Regions from separate parts of the Synechococcus sp. MU1625 genome, predicted to be linked through region 2. Evidence: predicted binding sites of a transcription regulator. Region 2 holds the regulator's gene; the other holds the start of a gene.

Region 1 (7,178 bases), on a different contig from region 2:
CCCATTGACCAGAGGCTGAGCACCTTTTCGCGCCGGTGGAACAGAGCGGCCACTTCCCGCAGGCGTTTTTCGGGGATGTTGCAGAACAGGGCAACCCGTCTCGGTGTCCAGCGGGCGGCGACGTCAAAAAAGGCGTCGTAATTCTCGGTGTGGTCGTCGATGAAAGCTGGGTCCTGGCCGTTCTCGCGGAGGACCAGGTGGGCAATGCCGTGAAGCAGGGCCAGGTCGCTGCCTGGTGCAATCGGCAAGTGAATATCGGCGGCTTTGGCCGTGTCGGTGCGGCGTGGATCCACCACCACGATGGTGACGCTGCCAGGGTTTTTTCGTTTCCGCTTCAGAAGACGCTGGAACAGCACCGGGTGGCACTCGGCGGTGTTGGTGCCGATCAGAAACGCCACTGAGCAGTGGTCGAGATCCTCGTAGCTGCAGGGGGGGCCATCGGAGCCCAGGCTGCGGGTGTAGCCCGCCACTGCTGAGCTCATGCACAGCCGCGAGTTGGCATCAAAATTGTTGGTGCCGAGTGCGCCTTTCAGCAGTTTCTGGGCCAGGTAGTAGTCCTCGGTGTGGAACTGGCCGGAGCCGTACATGGCGATGCCATCGGCATTGCCGCGCTGGGTCACGCTTGCCTGAATCTGTCCGGTGATTTTGTCGAGGGCCTCGTCCCAGCTGATCGGTGCGAAGTCGTCCTCGAGCGTTTCGCGGAATAGGGGTTGGCGCATTCGTCCTTTGGCCAGGGTTTCGCCAACCGTGGCGCCCTTGATGCAGACCTGACCAAGACTGGAGGGATGCTCGCGGTCGCCGCGGGCGGTCCACATTGGATTGCCTTCACCATCCCGCTTCACGGCTTGACCCTTCACAGCAGGTGGGAGCAGCTCCAGGCCACAGCCCACGCCGCAGTAGGGGCACTGGCTGCGCACGCTGCGGGGGGAGTTGACCATGCAGGAACCAAAAAAGAACAAAACCCGGAGCGGAAGCTCCGGGTCGTTGCGCAGCAATGCGTTGCTGCTGAGGCTGATGGATCAGGCCGTTTCGCCTTCGTGCAGCTCTGCGAAGGAGCCCTTGGGCTCCTTGAGGAAGAAGAAGCAGAAGAAGGCCACGACCAAACCTGCGACGCCCAGGATCTGGAAGAAGGCGCTGTTGGAGGCAGCAATCACCTCGGGGGTGGGTTCGCCGCCGCCGCCCATCCACATCGGCAGGAGGCTGAAGATGGTCAGGTAGGTCACAGCACCAACGTTGCCGTAGGCACCGACCAGACCGGCCACCTGACCGGTGACGCGACGCTTGACCAGGGGCACCAGCGCGAAGGTGGCGCCTTCACCGGACTGCACGAAGAAGGAGGCGAGCATGGTGATCACCACGGCAACGGCGATGCCGGTGGTGCCGGTGAAGGTGCCCGGCTTGATCATGCTCATCACCAGGTAGCCCACGCCGAGACCGGCGGTGAGGAAGCCCATGGTGTTCTTGCGGCTGCCGACGCGGTCGGAGATCAGACCACCGGCAGGGCGGGCCACCAGGTTCACGAAAGCGAAGCAGGAGGCCAGGATTCCGGCGGTGGCCTTCGGCAGATCGAAGGTGGTTTCAAAGAAGGTGGGCAGCATCGAAACCACGGCCAGTTCGGAACCGAAGTTCACGATGTACGTGAGCTCGAGGATCGCCACCTGGCGGAACTCATAGCGGTCTTCTTTGGGATAAACCTTGTTGCCAAGAATCAGATCGCGGTTGGTGCGGATGATTCCCCAGGTTTGGAAGGCAAACCAGACGGCGACGGCACCGAGGGCCAGCGGATAGGTGCTTGCGGTGAGGAAGCCCACCTTGCCGAGACGCCAGCAGAGCACGCAGAGGATGGCTGCGAAGGGCACGTTCATGCCGAGCAGGCCCCAGAAGTCGCGCATGGAGGTGACTTCCAGGCCTGCGGTCTTTTCAGGCCGCTGGTAGGTCTTGCCGGGGGGTGTGTCCGTGACGTTGAAGAAGTAGAAGAAGCCGTAGGCAGCCGAAACGATGCCGGTGAGGGCGATCGCACCGCGCCAGTTCAGAACAGCACCGGTCGGCAGTTCGAAACCACCGGAGAAGGAGAGGAAGCCGGCGAGGGCCACCATCGTGAGGGCGGAGAAGGCGGAGCCGAAGTTGCCCCAGCCGCCGTAGATCCCTTCCGCGAGGCCGATTTCCTTAGGAGGGAACCACTCGGCCACCATTCGGATGCCGATCACGAAGCCGGCGCCCACGATGGAGAGCAGCAGACGTGCCACCACCAGTTGGTTGAAGTCCTGAGCGGACGCAAACAGCAGGCAGGGAAAGGCTGAGAAGACCAGGATCGAGGAATAGGTGATCCGGGGTCCGAATTTGTCCAGAAGCATGCCAATCAGCACGCGAGCCGGGATGGTGAGGGCCACATTGCAGATGGCCACGGTGCGGATCTGACCAACGGTCAATCCGAGGTCCGCTTTCACAGTGGTGGCCAGAGGGGCCAAGTTGAACCAGACCACGAAGGTCAGGAAGAAGGCGATCCAGGTCAGGTGAAGGGTTCGATACCTGCCCTGGAACGACCAGAGGTCGCCAAGCATTGAGAAGAAGAAGTGAAACCTCGGGCGTCAAAACGAAGGGTGCCCGGGGATGGCAAAACGGTCGAAAAGAAGATCCGTTTAACTCGCGCAGTTAATCAATTCGTCGGGCCACTCTTTGGTCAGATTGGTTACCAATTTCTGTTTTTGTGTTCCCCTGCAAACATCAATGGAGCTGATTGATTGGATCAGGTGTTCTTGTGCCTGGATGATTTGGTAGCGGTTGCAACTTTGTTGGGTTGTTGGACTTCGCTGGTGCAGATTGTTGATCAGAGATGTGAACCAAGGCTTGCGGGTTTGTTTGCTCAGTGGCGGTAGCAGCCGTCGCATGGGGCGTGACAAAGCGCTGTTGCCCCATCCATCCGGTGGTGTTTGGCTCACCGCGTTGGTCGACCAGCTGCTGCCCTTGGGGTATCCGGTGCAGGTGTTGAGTCGCCATCGCGAGCATGCAGAGGTGCTGGGGCTCCGACCCGGATGTTCCATGCTGTTGGAGCCCCCTCCTTGGAATGGCCCCCTGCAGGCGCTTGCCAGGGTGCTGCCGCTTCCGCCCGGGGAGGCGTTGCTGGTGCTTCCGGTGGACATGCCGCGCTTGCGGACGGCTGTATTTCTTCAGCTCATCGCGGCCTGGAACCGTGCTCCTGAGCAAGCAGCGGTGGCCCATGACGGTATGCGGCTGCAGCCGTTGTTGGCGGTGATTCCTTCAGGCTCCCCCTTTCGCTCCTGTCTCGATCAGCAATTGCAACGTGGAGAGTTGCGCTGGATGGACTGGTTGATGCGTGTTCCTCATCAGTCGGTGCAGTTGCCTGCAGAGGCTCTGCTGAATGCCAATTGCTCAGCAGATCTGTCAGCGTTGGAAGGATGAGCACCTCGCTGCCGCTCGCAGATCGTTTCAACCGGCCCCTCGGAGTACTGCGGCTGTCGCTGACGGCCCGCTGCAATCTCGCTTGTCCGTACTGCCGTCCGGATGTGGATGATCCCCCTGGCTTGCTCACGCTTGAGCAGCAGATGCGCGTTATTCGTGTCGCCTCGCGCCTTGGAACCCAAACGCTACGGCTCACGGGTGGAGAGCCGTTGTTGAGCCGTCGGTTGTTGCCCTTGCTTGAGGCAGTGGCGCAGGCCCGGAGGCGTCGCTCAGATCCCATAGCAGGTCTTGAAGTGGTGGCGCTGACCAGCAATGGGGTTTTGCTTTCGGAACCGATGGCTCGGTCGCTGCGCGCAGCAGGGTTGAATCGCATCACCATCAGCTTGGATGCAGCAGAAGGGGAGGCAGCAGCGCGCATGGCTGGTCTCCAGGGTGGCGCTGTCGCCGGTGAACGGTTGGTGCGCAAGGTGCAGGACGGCATTTCGGCGGCTCGTGCCGCTGGTTTTGACCCCTCGGCCGGTGAACTCAAGCTCAACGCTGTGATCCAACGGGGGATGAATGATGATCAACTTCTTCCCTTGGCCGGTTTGGCGCGGCAGCAGGGGGTGGAGCTGCGCTTGATTGAGTTCATGGATGTGGGCAACCGCAACCAGTGGAGGCTGGACCAGGTGCTGCCGGCGGCGCAGATGGTGGAGCGCATTCACGCCCGTTGGCCCCTCGAACCCCTGGGGCGCCCCAGGGGTGGCACGGCCCAGCGTTGGAACTATTGCGATGGTGCCGGATCCATCGGTGTGATCGCCTCCATCAGTGAGCCGTTCTGTGGAGATTGCAACCGGTTGCGTGTCACCGCCGATGGGCAGGCGTTCACCTGTTTGTTCTCTGCTCATGGCATGGATCTCAAGCCTGTGCTCTCGTCGGAGCCTTGCCTCGAGCAGGCCATACGCGATCTTTGGCAGCGGCGCCAAGACCGCTACAGCGAGGAGCGTGATCCAGAGGCCGGTGCGTCAACGCATGCGGAGATGGCGTATCTGGGGGGCTGAACCGTTGTGATCGTCACCGTTTTTGAGTGAGGCTCCCGGTACAACAAGTCAGCTGAAGGATCTTCAAGGATCCATTGAGATGTTCGAACTGCTGGCCTACGAGCGCTTTCGCGACACCCCATCGGTTCGTTTTTTCGACGTGACTGTGGACACCTCCAACGCGCGTGACTTGGTGATTCACAGCGGTCCTGCGGTGTCGCCACCCAACGACCCTGAGAGTGGAGCCTGGCAGTTTTATTTGCATCCCCATCAGGAAGACAATTTGCTGGCGGCGAGTGGCGGGAGAACCTTCTTTTTGGTGAATCTGGCCTGGGAGCAGCCGTTTCACATCGTTCGGCTGGAAAGTGGTGGTGACATCCTTCGCATTCCCCCCGGCACCTTCCACCGCTCGATTTCCGATCCCGACGGCTCCGTCGTTCTGAACCAGGCGGTCCGTGAGGAGGGCGTCTCTCTTGTGCGGGAATTTCGGGTCTACAACAGCGCCGAGATCCCGGCCTTGATGGCTGCAACCCATAGCTCTGCTCGGAAGCCCCAGTTGCATGGGGTGGAACCTCTGCTTCAGGCGGCCTGAACGAGGTTGTGTTGTGAGTTCTCTGTTCCGGAGGCTTCGTCGTTGATCTGAATCTGCCAATTCAGCTCACTCGCTGTTCCTGGGGGGCCGCTGAAGCTGCCGCTCACGGCCGCGGTGAGTTCCGGTTTGGAGGAGGTGGCTAGCACCACATAGCGCTCGGTGACCTCCTTGCCGGCACTGGGGTCAAAGCCTCTCCAGCCCGCTCCAGGTAGGTAGACCTCCGCCCAGGCATGGAGGTCGTACTCGTTCGGGGGAGGTTGCTGCAGTTGATATCCGCTCACGAATCGGGCCGGAAGACCCACCACGCGGCAGCAGGCCACCATCAGCATGGCCAGATCTCGGCAAGAGCCGATTCGCTCGCGCAGGGTTCGGCCCGCTGGCCAGGCCGGCCCCACATGGCGTTGGGTGTATTTCACCCGCTCTTGAATCAGTTCAATGAGTTGATTCAGAAAGGCCAGGGTCTGTTGGTTGCTGCCCATCAGCGCTTCCTGAGTGAGGTCGATGGCTGCGGGTTCGTGCTGGCCATTGGGCAACCAGCCTTCTAAGGCGCCCTGCAGATCACTGTTGAGTTGGCCTCGCGGGTAGGGCAGTGGTGGTTCGAGTCCGTTGAAGCAGCTCTGCAGCGGTGGTGCCGGCCGGGTTTCCACCAGACTGCGGGCCTCAAAGACGAGTTGCTCGGTGCTGCCAAGAAAGTGGAGCCGTTGGATTTCGTCGCCGCTGGCGGCCACCAGTTCCCGACGTTGCTCAGGTTCAGGCAGCACGCTGAGGTGATGGTCCAGCAGGGTCTGGAACCCCTGTCCCCTGGGTTTCAGACAGAGGCGATGCTCCCCCAGAACGACCGTGGCCTCATACCGATACGTCAGGCGGTGAACGATGAGAGCGCGCATGCTGGATCGGTGGGAGTGGAACGGAGGTCGGCGCTGGTGAAGTAGCGGGTCTGGATCAGGATGTGGAGTTGATTGAGGTCCTGTTGAAGCCGGTCAATCGCTTCATGCAGACCGGATTCGATCAGGTTGTCGATCCTCACGTAGCTCCAGCGGGCCAAGAGCTGGCCGCGTAAGCAGTCGAGATCATCTGGCGTGTCTTGGCTCGGGTGCTGCTGGATCTGTTGCAAGGTGTCGCTGATGCCCTGGAGGCAGTAGCGCACCGACCGAGGAAAGAATGGATCCAGCAGCAAAAAGCGGGCCACCGATGCGGGGCTGATCGCTTGTTGGACGCTCTGGCGGTACATCTGATACGCGCCCGCCGTGCGCAGCAGGGTGATCCACTGCAGTTCATCCAGCACCCCGCCGACCTCCTCGGTGGACGGCAGCAGCAGGAAGTATTTGACGTCGAGGATGCGGGAGGTTTTGTCAGCGCGTTCGATCAGACGTCCCAGCTGGCTGAACAGCCAGCTCAGATCGCGGCTCAGTGTGGTGTCGGTGATCCCGTACACAAGCTGGCAGCCGCGGCGGATGATCTGCAGTTGCTCCTGCACGGGTTCCCGCCAGATGTCTTCGTCGTCTTGCAGGCTCCAGTGCAGATCATTGATCTGCTCCCACATTTCCGTGGTGATCACATCCCTGATCTGCCTTGCATTTTCCCGAGCCATCGCAATGCAGCTCACGATGCTGTTGGGATTGCTGCGGTCCAGCAGTAGGAAGCGCACCACTTGTTTGGGAGTGGCATCGGGATAGGCCACGTCGAAGCTGTTCCGATCCCCTGTCACCTCCACCAACGGCAACCATGGTTCTGCGCTCCCCGGAGGACAGTCCAGAGCCATCGCTTCACTTACTTCCAGAAAACGCGAGATGTTTTCGGCGCGTTCCAGATAACGGTTGATCCAGTAGAGCGAATCGGCAACGCGACTCAACACGGCACAGCCTCCTTTGGCTGCGGTGCCGACATCCGTTGGTCGTCGACGATCCAGGTGTCCTTACAGCCGCCCCCTTGGGATGAATTCACCACCAGTGAGCCCCGCTTGAGGGCCACCCGCGTCAGCCCCCCTGGGCTCACCCAGCTGTTTGAGCCGCGCAGCACATAGGGGCGCAGATCCACGTGGCAGGGATACAGCTCACCGTCACTGAGGGATGGCACGGTGGAGAGCTGCAGTGTGGGCTGCGCGATGAAGTTGCGGGGATTCGCACGGATCTTGGTGTCGAAGTCAG
Region 2 (7,178 bases):
CGACTGGCCCCTTAAAGCGGGGAGATCTAAACCTTGGCGAGCGTCACACGTTCGGGCTGGTGCTGGTATTTGCCCTGTCGATCGCTGTAGGTGGTCGCACAGGCATCACCCTCAAAAAACAACAGCTGACAGATGCCTTCATCGGCATAGATCCTGCAGTCAGCACCGGAGCTATTGCTGAATTCAAGGGTGAGGTGACCCTCCCAGCTGGCTTCCGCTGGAGTGGTGTTCACAATGATTCCAAGGCGGGCATAGGTGCTCTTCCCCAAACAGATCACAGTGATGTTGGGAGGAACTCGAAGCTTTTCAAGCGCTACGCCAAGGCCATAGGAGTGGGCCGGAAGAATGAAATATCGACCATCCTCATCTTCATGGAGAGGAGTGGGCTCGAGATTGGCCGGATTGAACCGCTTGGGATTCATCACCGTGCCGGGAACGTGCCGGAAGATCAAAAATTCCTGAGGAGATAGGCGTAGGTCGTAGCCGTAGGAGGAGCAACCAAAGCTCAGCACCGGACGCAGCTTCTGCTCCGGATCTAGATGACGGACGAGGCCGCTCTGAAATGGCTCGATCATTCCCTGCCCAGCCTGTTCAGTGATCCAGCGATCGCACTTGAGCATCAGAAACCTCGGCGCAACTCCGTGACTTGATCTGCCATCTCCACCACGCCGGCGGGGATCGCAGGTCCTGTGATGATCACATCCATCGAGGCGGGCCGCTGCTCGAGAGCTGAAATCACGTCCGATTCATTGAGGTAACCGAAGGCCACAGCCAGGCCGATTTCATCCAGGACCAACTGGTCGAGATCCCCCTGAATCAAATGCTGACGGCAGATGGACCAAACGGCAGCAACCGCCTCCGCACCGCCGGGGTGATTCGGAGAGGAGAGGCAGAGAGGCACCTCAGGACGCAGCCAAACCAGGCCTCCACAAAGTTGGACGCGACCTGCGGGCCCCTGCTGCACGCCCCCTTTGAGGAACTGACTGATCAGAACACGACTGCCCAGGCCAGCGGAACGCATCGCCTGACTGAGAACACTGGCGAAACTGCCGCGATAGGGCGCTGTGTGAACCTGGAGCTGCCCTTCGGGCGCCACCAGATATAGGGGTGGAGGATCTGCAACAGGTGGGAGGGGCCTGAGTCCTGCCCGCTGCAAAGCCTGCTGATCCCGATCCAGAGAGTTCTGGAACGCTTGTGGGTCGGCAAGGCTTGTGGTCATCACGGCAACATCCGTCCGGGCAATCCCGGCAAGACCTTGAATGTAGCGGCGAGATGACATTCCACAAGTCCATTGACACCACCCATGGTGTTTGGACGGGCGAGAACCAACCGCCTGCGAGGCTTGAAGAACTGCACACCACCGATGAGCCAAACCGCTGGAAGCCGCACCGATGGCCGTCGCCCTGAGCAATTACGGCCGTTCTCGGTGACCTGGAATCCCATGGGTTTTGCCTTGAGCTCCCTTGTGGTTCACACCGGCCGAACCGCTGTTCTGTGCAGCGTCTGCCTGGAGGACAAGGTTCCCCGCTGGCGGAAGGGGGAAGGGTTGGGATGGGTCAGCGCCGAATACCGGCTGCTGCCGGGATCCACGCCGCAGAGGCAATCACGGGAGCTCATGAAATTGTCGGGCCGCACGCAGGAGATTCAACGCTTGATCGGCCGAAGCCTTCGCGCTGTGATCGACATGAAGCGTCTGGGCGAGCGCACCTTGCTGATCGACTGCGATGTGATCCAGGCCGACGCCGGAACACGGACTGCATCCATCACGGGAGCTTGGCTCGGCCTTGAGCAAGCCTGCCTTTCACTCGTGGAAAAGGGGATTCTGGAGCAATCGCCACTGATCGACCAGGTAGCGGCCGTGTCCGTCGGCCTGGTGGGTGGCCAGGCCTTGCTGGATCTGGACTACAGCGAAGACAGCAGAGCTGAGGTGGACCTGAATGTTGTGCAGGCTGGCGATGGTCGCCTGTTGGAGATCCAGGGAACTGCGGAGGGAGCGCCCTTCAGCCGCAGCCAGCTCAATGAATTACTGGATCTGGCTGAGCCTGGATTGACATCCCTAATGCAGGCGCAACGCCAAGCGATGAACGAGCACAGCAGAGTTACGTAATAACCGCTACACGGCGGCCACCGTTGGCTCCGTAGCTTCGCCTCACCAGGGGGTTGTCATGACCAGTAGCCGAGGTTTCAGCCGATACGCCCCGCAGATGGTGGCTCCAACCCCCAGCACAGAACCGGCCAACCGCTCCCTCCTGGAAATCATCCGGGATCTGGACGGCGCCAGCAGTGAACTGGTGGACCGCAACAAGACCATCTTTTTCCCTGGAGATCCTGCTGAACGGGTCTATCTGATCCGCCGCGGAGCGGTCCGTCTCTCCCGCGTCTACGAGTCAGGGGAAGAGATCACAGTGGCCTTGCTCCGCGAGAACAGCCTCTTTGGGGTGCTTTCGTTGCTGACCGGTCAACGGTCTGATCGCTTCTACCACGCCGTAGCCTTCACCAGAGTCGAGATGGTGACGGCGCCTGCGACATCCGTGAAGGCGGCGATCGAAGCGGATACCAGCGTTGGCCTGCGCTTGCTGCAGGGCCTTTCCAGTCGGATTCTTCAGACCGAAACGATGATCGAAACGCTGACCCACAGGGACATGTCATCCCGACTGGTGAGCTTTCTGTTGGTGCTGTGCAGGGATTTCGGCGTCGCGGATGAACTGGGAATCACCATCGACCTGCGCCTGTCCCATCAGGCCATCGCCGAAGCGATTGGCTCAACGCGCGTGACAATCACGCGTCTGCTGGGAGACTTGCGTCAATCCGGTCTGGTTCAGATTGACCGCAAAAAAATCACCGTTCTGGATCCAATCGCTCTGGCCAAACGATTCAGCTAGGCAGCACGTCAACCCACAGGTGCGGCCATGAGTGGCTGGGCACTGATCCTGGTTCTGCTGGTGCTCGGGGGCGTTCTGTCGACCCTGGGTGACCGGCTGGGAAGTCGTGTCGGCAAGGCCCGCCTGAGTCTGTTCAAGATGCGCCCGCGACGGACCGCCGTTCTGATCACGGTGCTAACCGGCAGCCTGATCAGCGCACTGTCGCTCGGCCTGCTGCTGCTGGTGAGCCGCCAGCTGCGGGTGGGCCTGTTTGAACTGGATGCTCTGCAAGACCGGCTCCAGGACAGCCGGCGGCAGCTCGATGCAGCCGAACGGGAACGGGAAGAGACCCGAACAGAAGCCAACCGGATCGCTGCTGAACTCAAGCAGTCACAGCAACGGGCTGACACCCTGCGCCGTGAACTGGCTCCCCTGCAGAACGAACGCGCCCAACTCGAAGCAGAACGTGAGCGTCTGAGCCGGGACATCGCCTCCCGCGATGCCGACATCCAGCGCACGGAGGCCGAATTGAAAAGCGTGCGGAGCCGAATCCGAGCTGGCGAGCAGGAACTCAAGGAACTCGAATTCAACCTGGTCGCCCTGAGGCGTGGATCGGTGGTGATCAGTAGCGGACAGACCTTGGCGAGAGCAACGGTTCGTCTCGATGCTCCTGATCAAGCGAAACAGGCTGTCGACAGGCTGCTTCAAGAGGCCAATGCCAACGCCTACGGCAAGGTGAGGCCGGGTGAAGCACCCGAACGACAGTTGATCCGCGTTCCCCGCAGCGACGTGGAACGCTTGCAGAACATCATCCGCAAGCCGGACACCTGGGTGATCTCGCTGCGCTCCGCCACCAATGTGCTGCGTGGTGAAACGGCGGTGTACGCCTTCCCCGAAGTGCGTCCCAACCGCCCGGTGGCGCAAAGCGGTGACGTGCTAGCGACCACCACACTGCGAACGGATGAACGCACACCGGAGGGCATTCGAACGCGGCTGAACCTTCTCTTGGCCTCCGCCTATGCCGAGGTGCAACGGCGAGGATCCCTGACGGAAGGACTGCAATTCGATGGATCAGCACTCTCCCAACTGGCCCAGGCATTGATGGAGGGACCCAGCAAAAGCGTGGTCTTGAAGGTGATTGCCGCAGGGATCAGCTACAGCTCCGATGCTGTGGTCGTCACGGTTGAGGCATCCCCATGAAGCGGGTGGCCGTGCTCGATCCAGGCCGCTGCAAATGTGGCCTTGTGCTGGCCGATCTTCAGCATGGTCTTGTTAGCGAGGGCCATGTTCTGACCCCAGAGGCCGTGGAACCCTGGCTCGAGCAGTGGAATCAAGACCAAGCTCTAGATCGCATCCTGATTGGCGACGGAACAGGAAGCCAAGCGTGGATCAAGCGGCTGGAAGGCCTGGGCAGCCTCACCGTGATTCCGGAGCAGGGGACCACCCTGCGGGCAAGACAGCGTTACTGGACGCTGTGGCCGGCTCGGGGTTGGCGCCGAGTTCTACCGAAAGGGCTGCGCATTCCACCGGTGGACCTGGATGCTGTTGCCGCCTTAGTCATGCTGGAAGAGCACCTGGGGTGCCACCTGCAATGGCCAGAGCCTGCACCCACTTTCGTGCTCAAAACCTGGCCCTGACCATGAAGGTGTAGTCACCTCCTGGTTCGAGCTTGTAATCAGAACGCACCAGGAACCGCCGCAAGGCATCCTCGATCAGGGCACGTCCTAAGGACGGCTCCACCATCAGCTCGCCGCGGTCAAAAGCCCAGGAAAACTGCCACTCAAAGCCTCCGGCAGAGACCTCACCCTCAACACATTTCGCCTGAAAACATTGGCGAAGCACCCGTAGATGGGCTGTTGTCGCCGGAAGAGCCGGCATCAGTCTTCGGACTCCAGGTCGTAGCGAAACCCGTTGATCCAGGTCCCGGCGCGCTCAAAGCTCTGACATTGAAGACGATGAATCCCTTCCAGGACAGCGTCTAGGACAGCGCCCACACAGGGTTGCTCCAGCTTGCTGAAGGGACCAAGCACGTGAGACACCGTTCGGGCACGACGCTCGGCAGGGTTCTCAGCCGGAGCACCAATCCCGATCCGCAGCCTGGGGAACGCCTGGGTGCCGAGATGCTGAATGGTGCTACGCAGTCCGTTGTGACCACCAGCACTCCCCTGAGCACGCAGCCTCAAACGGCCAAGGGGGAGATCCATGTCATCCACCAACACCAGCAGTTGATGGGGCTCGAGGCCAAACCAATCGAGCGCAGCACGAATGGCACGACCGCTGTCGTTCATGTAGGTCTGCGGCATGAGGAGGCGCAAACGCTGATCACCCACTCCTGTGTCGGCCGCCAAGCCATGCAATTTGGCTTGCTGCCGAAAGCTGAATCCGGAACGCTCCGAAAAAAGCTCCAAAGCCATGAAGCCGATGTTGTGGCGCGTGCCCGTGTATTTGGTGCCGGGGTTCCCCAGTCCCACGACAAGCTTGAGATCGGTGGTCATACCACTGCGGCGACTCAGTTGTGGCGACTCAGTCGCCGGGGGGAAGTTCTTCGATGGGTTTGGCAGCGTCCGCTGGCACCTCCGGATCTGCCATGGCTTTGTTGATCTCGCGCTCAAATTCCTTGGACGCGGATTGGAATCCCTTCAGGGTCTTTCCCAACGTGCGACCAAGCTCTGGCAAGCGCTTCGGACCGAAAACCAATAACGCAACGGCGCCGATAACCGCCATTTCGGGGAGACCGACGCCGAAGATATTCATGGGTTCAGATCAGCCGAGGCCGTTCCAGTTCACGTTGATGCCCTCAAGGATGAGGGACTTGTTGTAGAGCTGAAGGATCACCAGAAGGAACACCAAGAAAAGCACCATGAAGATGCCCATCACGGGAGTGGTGCCCCATCCGGGAACCACCTTGCCGTACTCGGAGTTCAGCGGGCGGAGAAGGTCTCCCAGACGGGTGCGTTGGGCCATGACGACGCTGGGTCTCGGGTGGTTTGAAGTCCCGATACTGTAGGGGCCGACTCCGGTTAGGGGTCGATCCTGTCGAGAGATGTGATGGAAACGTCGTCCCCAGCCCTGTCCGTTGCCATCGGTGTGCTCGCCGTTTTGTTCGGACTCACCGGTTTTGGTGTGTACCAGGCCTTTGGTCCGCCATCAAAAGCACTCGATGACCCGTTTGACGATCACGAGGACTGAGACAGCACGAGAGACACGAGGTCTCCGGGAGCGATCACCACTTGATCTGTTGCAGTTGAGTCGGCCTGAAAGCGAACGCGCCAGCCTGAACCGGGGGCCCATCTACAGCGAGCAGATCCCGCGTTCATCAGCTTCAGCAAGCAGTCACCGCCATTCCGCTGCAGAGCAACCGGCGTGAGCTGATTCGGGAGCGATGGGACCCACTGACGCAGCTCAGCGGGCAGAGGTGCACAACAACCCGGCTCGCGAAATGCAATCGCAGCCTGGGGTACACCGGCATCGCTCCAGGAGCCTGACAGCGGCATGAGGGCAAGACGCTGGCGATGCCAGCCCTGATCAGCACTGGGATCAGGCCAGGTTGGACCGCGCAGCAACGAAATGCCCAGTCGTGATGGAGACCAATCAACCCCCTGAGGACCATCCAGCAACACAGCCAACCCACCTCCAGGAGCCGCCGACTGTGAAGCGAACCAGGAGATCACAGGGACTTCCCAACGGGCTTTTTCCCGGGGTGTCATCGGCTCAGCAGGGCGTTCAATCACCCCTCCACTGGTGTCGGCACCGATCCGAACGGCGCGAGTCGCCAGCGGCAGCTCCAGGCGCAACAACTCGTGGGTCTGGCACCAGTCGATGCTGCAGATCAGCTCCAGCCAAGGCGTATCGGCCTTCAGCCGCAGGTCCAGGCGCATGGAACTGGCACCAATTTTGCGCCTCAGCACCAAATGGGCGACCAGGGGGCCCTTGTCGAGCCATTGCAACGATCCCGTGGAGTCAACACCCAGGGGATTGGAGCGGTAACCAGCAGCCAGATCCCAGGCATCCCAAAATTCTCCACGGTCTCGGTAGCGCTTGAGCTGCAGCGGCGCCGACAACTGCTCTCTTCCATCACGCCCCTTGAAAGCAAGGAGTCCGGCTGCGGAGACCTCAAGTTCAACCAAATCATTACCAAGACGCCAGGCTCCTGACCCCAGCGACGCGATAACCACGGGATGACGGGGTTCAGAAGGACAGTGCTTCAACCCTGGTTCAAGCCTGAGGGGCACAGAGCAACTGCCTTGCTGAAGTGGCAACTGCACCCAAGTTCCACCAACCGCAGCAGCCTGCTGGGGCAGTGAAACGGCATCGACC

What was found. The regulator NtcA, encoded in region 2, controls nitrogen genes in cyanobacteria. The targets are predictions, from matches to a motif close to GTANCNNNNGNTAC.
Region 1: the regulator NtcA is predicted to act here: its motif matches at 2,775-2,788, upstream of FZX13_RS06705 (molybdenum cofactor guanylyltransferase).

What each region holds. Positions count from the first base shown of each region.
Region 1 is NZ_VTLA01000002.1:154,090-161,267, forward strand. It holds gene FZX13_RS06695 (nitrate reductase) at 1-938, opposite strand, end outside; gene FZX13_RS06700 (NarK family nitrate/nitrite MFS transporter) at 1,020-2,561, opposite strand; gene FZX13_RS06705 (molybdenum cofactor guanylyltransferase) at 2,848-3,420, shown strand; gene FZX13_RS06710 (GTP 3',8-cyclase MoaA) at 3,417-4,460, shown strand; gene FZX13_RS06715 (redox protein) at 4,540-5,031, shown strand; gene FZX13_RS06720 (transglutaminase family protein) at 5,019-5,918, opposite strand; gene FZX13_RS06725 (alpha-E domain-containing protein) at 5,891-6,886, opposite strand; gene FZX13_RS06730 (circularly permuted type 2 ATP-grasp protein) at 6,880-7,178, opposite strand, start outside.
Region 2 is NZ_VTLA01000003.1:167,033-174,210, reverse strand. It holds gene thyX (FAD-dependent thymidylate synthase) at 1-15, shown strand, start outside; gene dcd (dCTP deaminase) at 27-620, opposite strand; gene FZX13_RS08025 (cob(I)yrinic acid a,c-diamide adenosyltransferase) at 620-1,219, opposite strand; gene rph (ribonuclease PH) at 1,364-2,107, shown strand; gene ntcA (global nitrogen regulator NtcA) at 2,166-2,882, shown strand; gene FZX13_RS08010 (DUF3084 domain-containing protein) at 2,910-4,061, shown strand; gene FZX13_RS08005 (resolvase) at 4,058-4,498, shown strand; gene FZX13_RS08000 (DUF3146 family protein) at 4,482-4,739, opposite strand; gene pth (aminoacyl-tRNA hydrolase) at 4,739-5,356, opposite strand; gene FZX13_RS07990 (TatA/E family twin arginine-targeting protein translocase) at 5,385-5,615, opposite strand; gene psbH (photosystem II reaction center phosphoprotein PsbH) at 5,625-5,825, opposite strand; gene psbN (photosystem II reaction center protein PsbN) at 5,910-6,050, shown strand; gene FZX13_RS07975 (glycoside hydrolase family 38 C-terminal domain-containing protein) at 6,038-7,178, opposite strand, start outside.